DNA from 3 places in the Vibrio atlanticus genome. Region 3 is predicted to be linked to each of the others. Evidence: predicted binding sites of a transcription regulator. Region 3 holds the regulator's gene; each other region holds the start of a gene.
The links. Region 3 encodes MetJ, which represses methionine synthesis genes. Its sites were predicted from a motif close to TTAGACNTNTANANGTCTAA; they were not measured.
Positions count from the first base shown of each region.

Region 1: the regulator MetJ is predicted to act here: its motif matches at 2,203-2,222, upstream of metH (methionine synthase).
Region 2: the regulator MetJ is predicted to act here: its motif matches at 1,455-1,474, upstream of metK (methionine adenosyltransferase).

Region 1 covers NZ_AP025460.1:366,195-369,486, reverse strand. The annotation lists gene metH (methionine synthase) at 1-2,154, opposite strand, end outside; gene OCV30_RS01880 (cation:proton antiporter) at 2,323-3,292, shown strand, end outside.
Region 2 covers NZ_AP025460.1:2,960,029-2,963,320, reverse strand. The annotation lists gene metK (methionine adenosyltransferase) at 192-1,343, opposite strand; gene tkt (transketolase) at 1,721-3,292, shown strand, end outside.
Region 3 covers NZ_AP025460.1:3,163,804-3,167,095, reverse strand. The annotation lists gene OCV30_RS14305 (malic enzyme-like NAD(P)-binding protein) at 1-398, shown strand, start outside; gene OCV30_RS14300 (IS4-like element ISVbsp1 family transposase) at 542-1,864, shown strand; gene metJ (met regulon transcriptional regulator MetJ) at 2,011-2,331, opposite strand; gene OCV30_RS14290 (O-succinylhomoserine (thiol)-lyase) at 2,540-3,292, shown strand, end outside.

The DNA of each region.
Region 1 (3,292 bases), 670 kb from region 3:
TTGAGGAAGGAACATCTTACCTTCACCAAAGAGGTCACCAACCACATTCATACCATCCATTAATGGGCCTTCTATCACCTCGATAGGGCGAGAGGCATTAACACGAGCTTCTTCGGTATCTTCAACAATAAAGTCGGTAATACCTTTCACTAAGGAATGCTCTAAGCGTTTTTCTACTGGCCAGGTACGCCACTCTAAAGCAGATTTATCTTCAACTTTTCCAACTGCACGCTCTAGATATTCAGTTGCGATATCTAGCAAGCGCTCAGTGGAATCATCTCGGCGGTTTAGAACCACATCTTCAACGGCTTCACGTAAATCCTCAGGGACATTATCGTAAATCTCTAATTGCCCAGCATTTACGATGCCCATATCCATACCGTTTTTAAAGCAGTGGTATAGGAATACTGCGTGGATAGCCTCACGAACGTAGTTATTACCTCGGAATGAGAACGAAACATTCGATACACCACCAGAAATCATCGCATGAGGTAAGTCTCGTTTGATGTCCCCTACAGCTTCAATGAAATCGACCGCATAGTTGTTATGCTCATCAATACCTGTCGCCACAGCAAAAATGTTCGGGTCAAAAATAATATCTTCAGGTGGGAAGCCCACTTCATCAACCAGAATATTGTAGGCATTAGTGCAAATCTCAACCTTACGCTCTCGAGTGTCAGCTTGGCCAACTTCATCGAACGCCATCACGATAACGGCAGCACCATATCGGCGAACCAGTTTCGCTTGTTCGACAAACTTCTCTTTCCCTTCCTTCAATGAGATCGAGTTAACGATGCCTTTACCCTGAATACATTTCAGACCCGCTTCAATAACTTCCCATTTTGAAGAGTCGACCATGACTGGCACTTTCGAGATCTCAGGCTCAGACGCACATAGATTAAGGAATTTAACCATACACGCCTCAGCGTCTAGCATCCCTTCATCCATGTTGATATCGATAATTTGAGCGCCATTCTCAACTTGCTCTCGAGCCACACTCAAAGCTTCATCATATAGCTCTTCTTTGATAAGGCGCTTAAAGCGAGCAGAGCCCGTAACGTTAGTTCGCTCACCCACGTTAACAAACAGAGATTCCTTGGATATCGTCAATGGCTCTAAACCAGAGAGACGACAAGAGACGGGTAAATCTGGTAATTGGCGCGGTGTTACACCTTCAACAGCTTCTGCCATTTGGCGTATATGTTCTGGCGTCGTACCACAACAACCACCAATTAAGTTCAAGAAACCACTTTCAGCCCATTCCTTGACGTGTTCAGCCATATCTTCGGGAGAAAGGTCATACTCACCAAATGCGTTAGGTAAACCCGCATTAGGGTGTGCAGAAACATGACATTCGGAGATACGAGACATCTCACCGACATATTCACGCAATTCATCTGGGCCTAATGCACAGTTCAATCCAAATGAGATAGGTTTTACATGACGAAGGGCATTATAGAATGCTTCTGTTGTTTGTCCGGAAAGCGTCCGACCAGATGCATCTGTGATAGTACCGGAGATCATAACCGGTAAAATGATACCTACTTCTTCAAAGACAGATTCAACCGCAAAAGCACACGCTTTCGCGTTTAACGTATCGAAGATAGTTTCAATAAGAATTAAGTCTGAACCGCCCTTGATAAGCGCACGAGTCGATTCAGAGTAAGCCTCAACAAGTTCATCAAAGCTAACATTACGATAACCCGGATCATTAACATCTGGAGAGAGAGAACAAGTTCGGTTAGTTGGACCTAACACACCCGCCACGAAACGGGGTTTATCAGGAGTCTTCACTGTCCATTCATCTGCCGCTTCACGAGCCAACTTAGCAGCAGCATAGTTAATTTCTTCGCTGAGACTTTCCATATCATAGTCGGCCATAGCGATGGTTGTAGCGTTAAAGGTATTGGTCTCGAGGATATCAGCACCGGCTCCCAAATACTCCATATGGATATCTTTGATAAGCTTAGGCTGCGTAAGTACCAAAAGGTCATTGTTACCTTTTAAGTCACTATGCCAATCAGCAAATCGCTCACCGCGATAGTCTTGCTCTTCCAATTTATAATCCTGAATCATGGTACCCATGCCACCATCAATCAGTAAAATTCGTTGCTTCAACAGAGCGTCAATCTTTTGCCTTACATCACTTCCCACGATACAACCTCATTCCTTTAATTATCCCTCCATCCTACCACACATTCAAAAGGAGTCTAGACGTCTAAAACATGAAGTAAATGACCAAGTCATGACAAAAAATGTTTGCTATTTGAGCATGAGAGAACGAGAATTAATATTCATATTTTGTTACATATTGGAATCCCAATGTCGGTCTATTACACCTTATGCTTCTTGTCCGCTGCAGCCATGCTTATTGCTTTCGTTAATACCAAAATTGGTAAAATGCAGACAACCATCGCCATCACAGCTGGCTCAATGATGCTATCTCTATTGATTATCATTGCGGGACAAAACAATTGGTTCCAATTGGCTGACATCGCCTCAGAAACCGTTGCCAGTATCAACTTTGAAGACTTCCTCCTAAAAGGAATACTGGGATTCTTACTTTTTGCAGGTGGTTTGGGAATTAAGTTACCTAATCTAAAAGATCAGAAATGGGAAATAACGGTACTCGCTCTTGGTGCTACACTATTTTCGACATTCTTTATTGGCTTTGTACTTTATGGGGTCTGTCAATTTATCGGTATTCAATTTGACCTAATTTATTGCTTACTGTTTGGTTCTCTAATATCTCCAACCGATCCAATAGCTGTATTAGCAATAGTGAAGAAGCTCGATGCTCCCAGACGAATCTCTACTCAAATCGAGGGAGAATCTCTATTCAACGATGGTTTTGGCCTAGTTATCTTCGTAACCCTATTTACCATTGCGTTCGGCACAGAAGCACCGACTGTAGGTAGCGTGACCATGTTATTCGTCCAAGAGGCTATTGGCGGTATCGTCTACGGATTTGTTCTAGGTTTGATATTCCACTATCTAATCAGCAACACAGATGACCACTCGATGGAGTTGCTATTAACCATCGGTATTCCTACAGCTGGTTATGCTTTTGCAGAGGTTCTTCATGTATCTGGACCATTAGCAATGGTGGTATCTGGTATCATGATAGGCAACTGGACACGCTTCATCGGATTTTCTAAGGAAAGTGAGGATCACCTAGACCATTTCTGGGAATTAATAGATGAGTTCTTAAATGGCGTACTATTCTTATTGATTGGTATGTCTATGCTGCTATTCAAGTTCCACCAAGAAGATTGGATTTTGATGGCGTTCG
Region 2 (3,292 bases), 200 kb from region 3:
CCACTATTATCAAAATAATCTATAAGTTAACGCTTGTGCTACGTGAAAGGGTTAGGATTGATTAGTGAAAGAATAGAAGAATAGAAGAATAGAAGAATAGAAGAATAGAAGAATAGAAGAATAGAAAGAAAAAAGCCTCTGAGAACAGAGGCTTTTAAAATTACGTTTCAGCTAAGCGTGTTACGTAATGCTTACAGGCCTGCGAAGTCCGCAAGGATAGCTGCTTTGTCAGTTGCTTCCCAAGGGAACTCTTCGCGACCGAAGTGGCCGTATGCAGCAGTCTGCTTGTAGATAGGTTGAAGAAGGTTCAGCATCTCTTGAAGACCGTATGGACGTAGGTCGAAGTTTTGACGAACCGCTTCAATGATGATTTCGTGCGCTACTTTCTCAGTACCAAACGTTTCAACCATGATAGATGTTGGATCTGCAACACCGATAGCGTAAGACAGTTGAATCTCACAACGGTCAGCCATGCCAGCAGCCACGATGTTTTTCGCAACGTAACGCGCTGCGTAAGCTGCAGAACGGTCAACTTTTGATGGATCTTTACCAGAGAATGCACCGCCACCGTGACGAGCTGCGCCGCCGTACGTATCAACGATGATCTTACGACCTGTTAGACCACAGTCACCCATTGGACCACCGATTACAAAACGGCCGGTTGGGTTGATGAAGAAGTTAGTGTCTTTATTGATCCACTCAGCAGGAAGTACTGGCTTGATGATCTCTTCCATTACCGCTTCGCGTAGGTCAGGCGTTGTTACTGAATCACAGTGTTGAGTCGAAAGAACAACAGCATCGATACCAACGATCTTACCTTGGTCGTATTGGAACGTTACTTGAGATTTCGCATCTGGGCGAAGGAAGTCAAGCTTGCCGCTCTTACGTACTTCAGCTTGCTTCTTAACAAGAAGGTGAGAGTAAGTAATTGGAGCTGGCATTAGGATTGGTGTTTCGTTAGTCGCGTAACCAAACATGATACCTTGGTCGCCTGCGCCTTGATCTTTAGGATCGGCTTTATCAACACCTTGGTTGATGTCTGGAGACTGCTTACCAATTGTGTTTAGTACTGCACAAGAGTCAGCGTCAAAGCCCATATCAGAATGAACGTAACCAATTTCACGAACTGTTTCACGAGTGATTTCTTCGATATCAACCCATGCAGACGTGGTTACTTCACCGCCAACCATAACCATGCCGGTTTTTACGTAAGTCTCACAAGCAACACGTGCTTTTGGATCTTGTTCAATGATGGCATCAAGAACAGCATCTGAGATTTGGTCTGCAATTTTATCTGGATGGCCTTCTGAAACAGATTCAGAAGTGAATAGGTGCTTAGCCATGAGAGCTCCACTTTTAGTTTAGTTTTTAGTTGCAAATAGTTAAATGCAAATAATTTATGCCGTCGCAATCGAGGAAGCGCCGCCATTCAATACAGTATATTTTGTAGGTGTTTCTACATCTAGACGGCTATTTTAAATTCCAACGGTCGAATTACAAGCTCTTTTTTAGGATATGTCATAACTAAACGTTTGCGTGTTGATAGGGGGAAGCCATTGTTAAGTGGTGTAAATGATCGAAAATTGCGGAAAATGACCGTTAAAGTACCAGTAAAACGTTTGCAGTCGCTATAGTCGTTTGAGAGAATACCCGCGCTAATAAAAATGAAAACTTTAGCATCTATCTCTTTTTTAAATCGCTTATGTATCCAGGAGCAGACATGCCTTCTCGTAAAGATCTAGCCAATGCAATCCGCGCACTTAGCATGGACGGTGTTCAACAAGCAAACTCAGGCCACCCAGGCGCACCTATGGGTATGGCTGACATCGCTGAAGTTCTTTGGCGTGGCCACTTGAACCATAACCCAGCAAACCCAGAGTGGGCTGACCGTGACCGTTTTATCCTGTCTAACGGTCATGGTTCTATGCTGATTTACTCTCTGCTTCACTTAGCAGGTTACGAGCTTTCAATTGAAGACCTAAAAAACTTCCGTCAACTGCACTCTAAGACTCCAGGTCACCCAGAGTACGGTTACGCTCCTGGTATCGAGACAACGACTGGTCCTCTGGGTCAAGGCATCACCAACGCTGTTGGTATGGCGATGGCTGAAAAAGCATTGGCTGCACAGTTCAACAAAGAAGGCCACGACATCGTCGATCACTTCACTTATGCGTTCATGGGTGATGGTTGTTTGATGGAAGGTATTTCTCACGAAGCATGTTCTCTAGCGGGTACGCTAGGTCTTGGTAAGCTGGTTGCTTTCTGGGATGACAACGGCATCTCTATCGATGGCGAAGTTGAAGGTTGGTTCTCTGACGATACACCTAAGCGTTTTGAAGCATACGGCTGGCACGTAATCCCAGCCGTTGATGGTCACGATGCTGACGCAATCAATGCGGCTATCGAAGCGGCTAAAGCGGATCCTCGTCCAACACTTATCTGTACTAAGACTATTATCGGTTTTGGTTCACCAAATAAAGCGGGTACGCACGACTGTCACGGTGCTCCACTAGGTGCTGATGAAATCACAGCAACTAAAGCGGCACTTGGTTGGGAACACGGTCCTTTCGAAATTCCAGCTGATATCGCAGCTGAGTGGAATGCGAAAGAAGCAGGCGCAGCGAAAGAAGCAGCGTGGAATGCTAAGTTTGACGCATACGCAGCGGCTCACCCTGAGCTAGCAGCTGAATTCAAACGTCGTACTAACGGCGATCTTCCAGCTGAGTGGGAAGAGAAAGCAAACGCAATCATTGCTGATCTTCAAGCTAACCCAGCAAACATCGCATCACGTAAAGCATCTCAAAACGCACTAGAAGCGTTTGGTGCTATGCTACCTGAATTCATGGGCGGCTCTGCTGACCTTGCGCCTTCTAACCTGACTATGTGGTCTGGTTCTAAGTCGCTTGAAGCGAACGACTTCTCAGGTAACTACATCCACTACGGTGTACGTGAATTCGGTATGACGGCGATCATGAACGGTATCGCTCTGCACGGTGGTTTCGTACCATACGGCGCAACATTCCTAATGTTCATGGAATACGCTCGTAACGCGATGCGTATGGCTGCTCTGATGAAAGTTCAGAACATTCAAGTTTACACGCATGACTCTATCGGTCTTGGCGAAGATGGTCCTACTCACCAACCGGTTGAGCAGATCGCTTCTCTACGTCTGACTCCAAACATGAGCACATGGCGCCCATGTGACCAAGTTGAGTCTGCTGTTGCTTGGAAACTGGCAATCGAACGCAAAGATGGTCCTTCTGCACTTATCTTCTCTCGTCAGAACCTTGCA
Region 3 (3,292 bases):
CATGTTCAAACCCAGATCCAGAGATCAAGCCTGAGCTCGCACATGAAGTTCGTTCTGACCTAATCATGGGTACTGGCCGTAGTGATTACCCAAACCAAGTAAACAACGTACTTTGTTTCCCATTCATTTTCCGTGGTGCACTAGACGTGCGTGCGAGCGAAATCAATGACGAAATGAAGCTAGCGGCGGTTAAAGCGATTCGTGAGTTAGCAAAAGAAGAAGTTCCAGCTGAAGTACTGGCAGCTGCGGGCGAGACTGCACTGGAGTTCGGTAAGGGTTACATCATTCCTAAGCCAATGGACCCGCGTCTGCTTCCTCGCGTTGCAAAAGCAGTTGCTGAAGCGGCTGTTGAGTCTGGCGTTGCTCGAATTGAGATGCCTGCCAACTATATGGCTTAATGCCTTAATAGCTGTTGCTCTATTGAGCGAAAAAGAATAATAAAAAACCGACTCATAGGAGTAATGCCGATCGTTTAAGAAGACTTGAACGATCTTGCAGTTAGCAGATAATCCCCATCAACAACGTTGATGGGGATTTTTTTATGCTTGAACAAGAATTAGCAATGGCACACGAGACCATTGAAGATGCCGACAATTATGAATCTGTTGTCGACGCCATTCAGATTGAGTGGATAGAACAAGCTCTTCTTGAAACCAATAAAGCGAGCATAAGACGACGTCGGCTTCCCGCTCAGCAAGCTGTCTGGTTAGTTATTTGGATGGGGCTGCAACGCAACATGTCTATCAAAGAGGTGTGCAGTTCATTAGACATTGCACTTCAGCCTAAACCTGAAGATAGCTGGTCTCGTGTTGCACCCAGTGTCCTAACTGATTCACGCCGACGTCTAGATGAGAGTCCGTTAGCGGCTCTGTTTCACACAACGGTAAAGGCTTGGAATGGAGATATCCTTCAACAAGACAAAGACTTAGAGCTTAATGTTCTTGCTGTCGATGGGACAACATTTAGGTGCCAAGATTCCCCAGAGAACGCTGAAGAATTTGGGTTCATCTCTAAAAAATTGAAACCTTACCCTCAACTTCGTTTAGTCGCTTTGATGTCAACAGAAACTCGAATGATTATGGGGGCGGCTTTTGATGGCTGTCATGTCGGTGAAACGACCTTAGCTAAGCGCCTATTCAATGATATCCCCGCACATTCATTGACCTTATTTGATCGTTGTTATTTCTCGGCAGACCTCTTGTTGTCGTGGCAAGAGAGTGCGGAAAATGCTCACTGGTTAATGCCTGCAAAGCGTAAGCTACGCTATGAAGTGTTGGAGAAATATGCGGAGAACGACATGCTCATCTCAATGCCCATCTCTCCTCAAGCTCAACGGCAGAATCCGAATTTACCCGCACGTTGGGAAGCCAGATTAGTCCTATATCAAGAGCCAAAAGGTGAGATAAAAGGTTTTATTACTTCACTTACAGACCCTAGTAGATACTCGCTAGAAAGCCTGCTGCGTATTTATTGGCAACGCTGGGAGATAGAAGAAGGTTATGGTGAAATTAAACAGACTCAACTGCAAAGTCACGTCACTTTACGAAGTCGTTTTTCTGCCGGTGTGAAGCAAGAGCTGTGGGGCGTATTACTTGCCTATAACTTAGTGCGATTAGAGATGGTTAAGATAGCTTCAGAAGCCGGGGTTCGAGCGACTAGGGTCAGTTTTACCGCCGCAATTAACCTTATTGATGCGCAATTACGTTGGTTAGCTTTAAGTCCAGACGGAACTCTACCTGTAAAACTGAAAAGGATGAGAGACAGTTTGAGTCACTTCATTCTTCCAGATAAAAGAAAGGACCGAACGTTTCCACGTTCAGTCCTCTTTGTCCCAGCCAAATATCCGTTCAGGTTCAAGCAATAATGCTTATCCGAACGGCATTAGACTCATAGGAGTCGGTTTTTTTATGTCTATCATTCACAGCGCAGCTACAGATAACGTAGTGGGTGATGTGACAAATAGGGTTCAGCTATAGCGAATCAATAATGAAGGCGGTGACTGAGTTGTTTTTATTCTTCGTCAAACGCTTCGAACTCGATGCCCATCTCTGTCATCAGTTTTTTGACTTCAGTCGGGATGTCGTCTGGACGATCTTTACGAAGGTCTTCATCCGTTGGCAGTGGTTGGCCTGTGTACGCATGTAGAAAGGCTTCGCACAGTAGCTCACTGTTTGTTGCATGGCGTAGGTTATTGATCTGGCGGCGAGTGCGCTCGTCAGTAAGAACCTTTAACACTTTTAGAGGGATAGAAACTGTAATTTTCTTTACTTGTTCGCTTTTCTTTCCATGCTCAGCATATGGGCTTATGTATTCACCATTCCAGTCGGCCATTGCGTACCTTCATCACTTTAGTTGTTAGAATAAATTAATAGTGCTGATTTTAGCGGGATTTACTGCCATAAGCAAAGACATATAGACGTCCGGAAGTGTTGACGTCTCACGTTTATGAAAGTAAAGTGAGTAACATATATCTAACACAGCCACAAAATGCCGACAAGCAGCTGTGATTCTCAGACGCAAAACTTGTAAGGAAGCACCTATGAGCAGCCGGAAGCCAGCAACCATCGCAGTACGTACTGGCATCGAGTCAGACACGCAACACCATGCCGTTGTCCCACCTATTTATCTTTCGACTAACTATGGGTTTCCCGCTTTTGGTGAAGTGCCAAAGTATGATTATACCCGCTCTGGTAACCCAAACCGCGGTCTATTAGAAACGGCACTGTTTGAGCTTGAGTCTGGTAAAGGTGCGGTTGTCACTAACTGTGGTACGTCGGCACTTAACTTATGGGTATCCGCTTTCTTAGGTGGCGATGATCTTATTATTGCACCGCACGACTGCTATGGCGGTACTTACCGTCTGTTTAACACACGTTCACTCAAAGGTGACTTCAAAGTTCTGTTTGTTGATCAATCGGATCAAGCTGCACTGGATGCGGCGATCGCGCTTAAGCCAAAGTTGATCTTAATCGAAACGCCATCGAATCCATTGGTTCGTGTGGTTGATATTGCAGAAACTTGCCGTAAAGCGAAAGAAGTAGGTGCTCTGGTTGCTGTCGACAACACGTTTTTGACGCCTGTGTTCCAAAAGCCTTTAGAGCTGGGTGCGGATTTTGTTATCCACTCAACCACTAAATACATCAACGGACACTCAGATGTCATTGGTGGTGTTGTAGTTACTAAGACAGAAGAGCACGCTGAAGAGCTAGCATGGTGGGGTAACTGTATTGGTGCAACCGGCACACCATTTGATAGCTACATGACGCTACGTGGTATTCGTACGCTAGGTGCG